Regions from separate parts of the Exiguobacterium alkaliphilum genome, predicted to be linked through region 2. Evidence: riboswitches for the same ligand, from Rfam matches in the RefSeq annotation. Region 2 holds a riboswitch; each other region holds the start of a gene.
What was found. Region 2 has a riboswitch for S-adenosylmethionine ahead of KB235_RS03365 (2,3-diketo-5-methylthiopentyl-1-phosphate enolase). Riboswitches for the same ligand answer to the same signal wherever they lie in the genome.

Region 1: it holds a riboswitch for S-adenosylmethionine, as region 2 does, so the genes downstream of both, KB235_RS06410 (methionine ABC transporter ATP-binding protein) here and KB235_RS03365 (2,3-diketo-5-methylthiopentyl-1-phosphate enolase) in region 2, are expected to answer to the same signal.
Region 3: it holds a riboswitch for S-adenosylmethionine, as region 2 does, so the genes downstream of both, metK (methionine adenosyltransferase) here and KB235_RS03365 (2,3-diketo-5-methylthiopentyl-1-phosphate enolase) in region 2, are expected to answer to the same signal.

Annotation. Positions count from the first base shown of each region.
Region 1 covers NZ_CP073101.1:1,229,748-1,232,014, reverse strand. The annotation lists gene KB235_RS06410 (methionine ABC transporter ATP-binding protein) at 1-769, opposite strand, end outside; SAM riboswitch class I at 848-953, opposite strand; gene KB235_RS06405 (thioredoxin family protein) at 1,409-1,666, opposite strand; gene KB235_RS06400 (PTS sugar transporter subunit IIC) at 1,851-2,267, shown strand, end outside.
Region 2 covers NZ_CP073101.1:621,236-623,502, reverse strand. The annotation lists gene mtnK (S-methyl-5-thioribose kinase) at 1-442, opposite strand, end outside; SAM riboswitch class I at 522-625, opposite strand; SAM riboswitch class I at 829-930, shown strand; gene KB235_RS03365 (2,3-diketo-5-methylthiopentyl-1-phosphate enolase) at 1,001-2,158, shown strand; gene KB235_RS03360 (2-hydroxy-3-keto-5-methylthiopentenyl-1-phosphate phosphatase) at 2,155-2,267, shown strand, end outside.
Region 3 covers NZ_CP073101.1:1,299,671-1,301,937, reverse strand. The annotation lists gene metK (methionine adenosyltransferase) at 1-1,162, opposite strand, end outside; SAM riboswitch class I at 1,293-1,409, opposite strand; gene pckA (phosphoenolpyruvate carboxykinase (ATP)) at 1,726-2,267, shown strand, end outside.

The DNA of each region.
Region 1 (2,267 bases), 610 kb from region 2:
AATGCTCGAACGTGAGCGACATGTCGTCGACCGCGCCGATCTGTTTGACGAACTCTTTTGTGATCGGTTGTTCCGGATGTTGGAACACGTCGGCGACTTGCCCGATCTCGACGACTTTCCCTGCTTCCATGACCGCGACGCGATGACAAATCTTTTGGATGACATGCATCTCGTGCGTGATGAGCACAATCGTCAAGCCGAGCTTTTTATTGATGTCGACGAGTAACTCGAGAATCGAGTCGGTCGTCTTCGGGTCGAGCGCGCTCGTCGCTTCATCGCAGAGGAGCACTTCTGGATTCGTAGCGAGCGCACGGGCAATCCCGACTCGCTGCTTTTGACCACCCGATAGTTGTGATGGGTAACTGTCTTCACGTCCGGCGAGCCCGACAAGTTCGACGAGTTCGGTGACGCGGCGTTTCCGCTCGCTTGCCGGTACCCCGATAAGTTCGAGCGGGAAGCTGATGTTTTCAGCGACCGTGCGCGACCAGAGTAGATTGAAGTGTTGGAACACCATTGAGACGTTTTTGCGAACCCCTCGTAACTCTTTTGGACTAAGCTTCGTCAATTCACTCCCGGCCACCTCGATCGTGCCGCTCGAAGGTGACTCGAGCCGGTTAAGGAGTCGAATGAGTGTCGACTTCCCTGCCCCTGAATATCCGATAATTCCAAAAATTTCGCCGCTTTCGATTGTAAGCGACACATCATCGACCGCCTGGACTCGACCGTTTTTCGTGTCGAACCATTTGGCCACATTGCGTAGTTGAATCAATCCCTTTCCCTCCTGACAACAAAAAAAGTACGCACGTTTGAGCAAACGTGCGTACTTTATCGGTACGGACAACGATTGCTCTCATCCTCCAAGGTATACACCTTGCTGGAATTAGCACCATTTCGGATTGCTCCGCGGTTGCTGGGCGTCATAGGGCCAGTCCCTCAGCCTCTCTTGATAAGAGTGTTGTATATTCGATTAGCCTTATCATAGCGACATATTATTTTCATGTCAAACTATTTTATGCGAAAAAATAAAAAAAGGTGCCGTCCGAAGACGACACAGAACGTAGCACCTTGAGTCACAGGAAGGACAACCCATAGATGAACCCCTTTTGCCCGATCAGAGCATTCATCCTTAATATGGGGGATGTTACTCGTCAATCACCCAATCCTGACATGTACCGAACGGCTACGCGGTCTGTATTCCTTCGCTTGATTTTTTTGGGGGACAATCGAAGGGAAGGTCCACTTCAAAATCGCGTAAGCGGGTGGTTCGGCGATGCCTGAACGTCTTGATTGCGAGTAAATCGCGTCCTATTTTTGTGTTCAAGTAAGATGTTGTAATGAATATACCATTCGTGAACTTTCTGTGTCAACTGATTATTTAAAATTTTCAGATTATTCTAATGTTCCTCCGTCACTTGACGAAGGAAAGCACGTGTTGCACGTTTTGGAACGCATAGATTCGATCGGTCACTTGGCCATTTTCAAGCTTCAGGAGCGCCGGGACGCTCATCACTTGATACGCTTCCAGCTCGTTTGGGATGAAGTTCGCATCGCGTTTTTCAATCTTTAAATTAGGATCGACCGCCTCGACGACCGTGAGCATCCGCTCGGCCACGGCGCATGTACCACACATTGGGGCGTATATATATAACAATCCGTCTGTCACCATATTTCTCACCTCTCTCCTGATTATAAGAAGCTTCGTCCCGACATTCAAAAGTTGTGCTCGATTTGAAAAAATTCTGAATACTTCCATTTTTCTGGTTGACGTGCGTCCGAAAGAGGCATAGTATGGTCAATAACTTTAATGCTTTTGTACATAACAGTAAAAGAGAAGGATAGGTGAAGAAGACATGACGGAAGAACGACTTACCGGAAAACAGTTCTTGATGAACGTATTGAACGGACTCAGCCTTGCCATTTTGATCGCCCTCATTCCGAGCGCATTGCTCGGTGAATTGACGAAAGCCATCTTGCCGTATTTTCCGTCGCTCCAGTTCATCTTAGACGCGACGACGATCGCGATGCGCCTCCTCCCGGTCATTATCGGGGTCGCCGTCGCCATGCAGTTCGGCCGCACGGCACTCGAGGCCGGGACGATCGGCATCGCGACACACGTCGGGAGCGGTGCCATCCGCATCGAGGAAGGTACCTTCCTCATGGCCGGCATCGGTGACGTCATCACGGCCGGTGTGACGGCGGCCCTCGCGACGTATCTCGTCATGCAACTGTCACCACGCTTAAAGACGTACACGGTACTCGTTTTGCCG
Region 2 (2,267 bases):
CCGCGTAGTCGGACGTGGCGAACAACGTCTCGCCTAAAAATTCACCGACGTGACGGGCCAGTTCAGGATACGTCTTCCCTTCGAGGTAACCGGTGCGGACGATTTCATAATCGGACAAGTCCTCTAAAATCGTGTACGCGAGCGTCCGGTCGCTCCCGAGCACGTTCGGCACGAAACGTGGCACGACTTCTGCGAACTGACGCAACGCGAGCTGCTCGATCCAGGCCCGTTCAAGCGTGAGCGGCCAACTTTCCCCGACGATTTTCACATACGGGAGCGCTTGTTTGACGATAAGACGCTGTTCGCCTTGACGGATGCGGAAGACGAGGTTCAAGTTTCCGTCCCCAATCTCATCGCATTGGGCGATCCCTCCTTCTTCAATCAGTCCGAGTGCCCGGACGTGGTCGACGACCGTCTGTTCAGTAAATGGTTGATATGCCATGTCTATTTCCCCTTTCGATGATTTCCACAAAAAAAGCCCCTTTCTCCGCGAGAAAGAGGCACAGCCAGATTGGTTGTTCCTCTCATCTTTCAGACATTCGTCTGGTGGATGTAGCACCGTGCCGTACTGGTCGGTTGCTGCGGCGTCATCGGGCCAATTCCCTCTGCCAACTCGCGATAAGAGTGTGTTATTCGATTTGTGTGACTATGAGCTGAATATTACGGAGTCGACGCCCTGGTTGTCAACGCTGTTTTTTTGAGCATCGAGTCACTTTTTGTTTGCATATATGGAAACAAATTTCTAAAATAAAAAAATTTCAAAAAAGGAATTGACGCTGTGACGATTCTGTGCAAAAATTCAATTAAATTTCACAACTTCAAATCATATTCTTATCAAGAGCAGACGGAGGGACAAGCCCGATGATGTCGCAGCAACCGACCCGATTGGGCACGGTGCTAATTCTTGCAGCAGACGCTGAGAGATAAGAGTTCATTTTTTATGATGACCTCTTGCCTCGGCATGGGGTCATTTTTTGTTTGACCGGAAGGAGGAACGAACATGGGCATCATCGCCACTTATGAAATTAACCGTACGGACCGCGTGGCCGACCTCGCCGCGAAAATCGCGCTCGAGTTGACCGTCGGCACGTGGACAGACTTACCACACCTAGAACAAGCACAGTTACAAGCGTATCGCGCCGAAGTCGTCTCGACGTCACATACGGAAACGACGAGCCGCTTCAAAATCCGCTACCCGCTCCATAACGTCAGTGCGGACTTCTCATCCATCTTGACGACGACGTTCGGAAAGCTATCACTCGACGACTCGGTCCGGCTCGTCGACCTCGATTTACCTGAAGCGTTGCGCGACACGTTTCCCGGCGCCAAGTTCGGGACAGAAGGCGTCCGTCAGCTACTCGGCGTCTACGACCGGCCACTCGTCATGAGCATCTTCAAAGGGGTCATCGGCCGAGACTTGACCTTTTTAGAAGCACAGCTCCGTGACCAGCTCGACGGGGGCATCGATATCGTCAAAGACGACGAGATTTTATATGACAATCCGCTCACCCCTTCACTTGAGCGGGCGCAGATCGGCCGCACCGTCTTAGACGAGCATTACGAGGCGACCGGAAAACGTGCCCTGTACGCCGTCACGCTAAGCGGACCGGTGTTCACGTTACGTGACCAAGCGCTACGGTTGATTGACGCTGGGGCAACGGCCCTCCTCTTCAACGTCTATACATACGGGCTCGATACCTTGCGTGAGCTGGCGAAAGACCCGGACGTGAACGTGCCGATTTTAGCGCACCCGGCGTTCGCCGGCGCCTTGACCGGTTCAATCAGCCATGCACTCCTACTCGGGAAGCTTCCTCGACTCGCCGGTGCCGACTTGACGCTCTTTCCATCGCCGTATGGATCGCTCGCGACGCCGCGTGACGAGGCGCTCCTCATCCGCGATGTAAGCGCGGAACCGAGCGAAAGAAAAGCGATTCTCCCGGTCCCGTCAGCCGGGATTCATCCAGGGCTCGTTCCCGACATCATCCGTGATTTCGGAACCGATGTCGTCATCAATGCCGGTGGTGGCATCCACGGACACCCAGACGGCGCCGCAGCCGGGGCCCGGGCGTTCAAACAGGCCATCGCGCACGTCCTCGGACAACGAGACGGCCAGACGACCGAGCTCGAGACGGCATTGAAAGCGTGGACGACGCGATGACGGTCCATATCCTCTGCGATTTCGACGGGACCATCACGGCCGAGGACAACATCATCGCCTTGATGAAGGCGTTCGCTCCTCCCGAATGGGTCGAGCTGAAAGACGCGAT
Region 3 (2,267 bases), 680 kb from region 2:
TTTGCTCCCATGGGAGTTCCACGTCCGTGCGACCGAAGTGGCCGTATGCTGCTGTCTGCTTGTAGATCGGGCGGCGAAGGTCGAGCATCTTGATGATGCCGGCCGGACGGAGGTCGAAGTTCTCACGGATGAGTTCTACAAGCTCGGTCTCGCTCAATTTACCAGTGCCGAACGTATCGACCGCGATCGATACCGGGTGTGCGACACCGATTGCGTATGCAAGTTGAACTTCTGCTTTGTCCGCGAGGCCAGCTGCGACGATGTTCTTCGCCACGTAACGAGCCGCGTATGCTGCAGAACGGTCAACTTTCGTAGGATCTTTACCAGAAAACGCGCCGCCACCGTGACGTGCGTATCCACCGTACGTGTCGACGATAATCTTACGTCCTGTGAGACCTGCGTCCCCTTGTGGTCCGCCGATGACGAAACGGCCAGTCGGGTTGATGAAGTATTTCGTCTCCGCATCGATTAGTTCAGTCGGGATGACCGCATCGATGACGTGTTTCTTAAGGTCGGCTTGAATTTGCTCGAGCGTGATCTCCTCGGCGTGTTGCGTCGAGATGACGATTGTGTCGATGCGAACCGGGTTGTTCGCTTCATCGTACTCGACTGTCACCTGCGTCTTACCATCCGGACGGAGGTAAGGGAGCGTGCCGTTTTTGCGGACTTCCGCCAAACGACGTGACAATTTGTGTGCGAGCGAGATTGGAAGCGGCATGAGTTCAGGCGTTTCTTTCGTTGCATAACCGAACATGAGACCTTGGTCCCCTGCACCGATTGCATCGAGTTCTTCTTCAGTCATTTGACCTTCACGTGCTTCGAGCGCTTGGTCAACACCTTGGGCGATATCGACTGACTGCTCGTCGATTGACGTCAAGACAGCACATGTCTCGGCATCAAAGCCGTATTTCGCGCGTGTATAACCGATCTCACGGACCGTTTCACGGACGACTTTCGGGATATCGACGTATGTCGATGTCGTGATTTCACCAGCTACGAGCACGAGACCTGTCGTGACAGACGTCTCAGCCGCAACGCGGGCGTTTGGATCTTCTGCTAAAATCGCGTCCAAAATCGAGTCTGAGATTTGGTCACAAATTTTATCCGGGTGTCCTTCAGTGACGGACTCCGAAGTGAAAAGTCGACGGTTCAAGTTTGACATTTCAAAAAACCTCCTATAATAAGGGTGATGTGTGGACGGTACTCGTTCCCCTTACGCGTTGCTTTGGGACGGTAATGAAAAAAACCTTTCGCCACGTTCAATGGGAAAGGTTGAATCGTTCTTCCTTACCCTCTTATCGTTCGAAGCTTACGCTTCGCTTCAGGATAGCACCTTTTCCGACTACATTTCCGTCGGACGGTTGCTGGGCTTCGTAGGGCCTTGTTCCCTCCACCGCTCAGAATAAGAGTATCCGTTACGAACACCATCATATAAATGACGTACCGTTCTGTCAAGCGTATCGACCGAATTCGTAAAACTTTTCACGAACGGGCAAATAGTTATGTTTGTGAAATAACAAACATTTTTATGACGGTTTCCGATTTTGTTCTATGACCTGGTACAGAATATGTTAGAATGACAATGTAAGAAAGCGCTTACTTGTTAAAGTGAAGAAACGCTTGTTTTTAATTAGTGTGTCACATATAATAAAAACGTCATACTAATTAACTGCGGAAGTATGCGGATTTCATCCACATCTATTTAGGGGAAAGGTGGGATTCGGGATGGCGACAACGCTCCTGAAAATCGAAGAATTAATTAACGGTGCCGACGTGAAACGGAACTTGACGGTTCCAGAATTGGTGGAAGAAGCCATTCAAAACGGGGAAGGTGTGCTGACGAAAGACGGGGCTTTATCTGTCAGTACAGGCAAATTCACAGGCCGGTCACCAAAAGACAAATTCGTCGTGCAAGATGAAGTCAGCAATCACTTAGTCGACTGGGGACCGGTCAACCAACCGATCGCCGAAGAGAAGTTCACAGCGTTGCTCGATAAGGTGCTCACCCATCTTGAGCAAAAACAAAAGCTCTACTATCTTGAAGCGTCAGCAGGTGCGGATGAGCATTACACGCTTCCGGTTCGCGCCATCACAGAATATGCATGGCACAGCTTGTTCGCGAAGCAACTGTTCCTTCGTGAATGGCCGACAAAAGGTGCGTTCGACCCGTTCACGGTCATCTATGCACCGAGCTATAAGGCAGATCCGGCTGTCGACGGCACGAACTCCGAGACGTTCATTCTCGTCTCATTCGCCAAACGTACGAT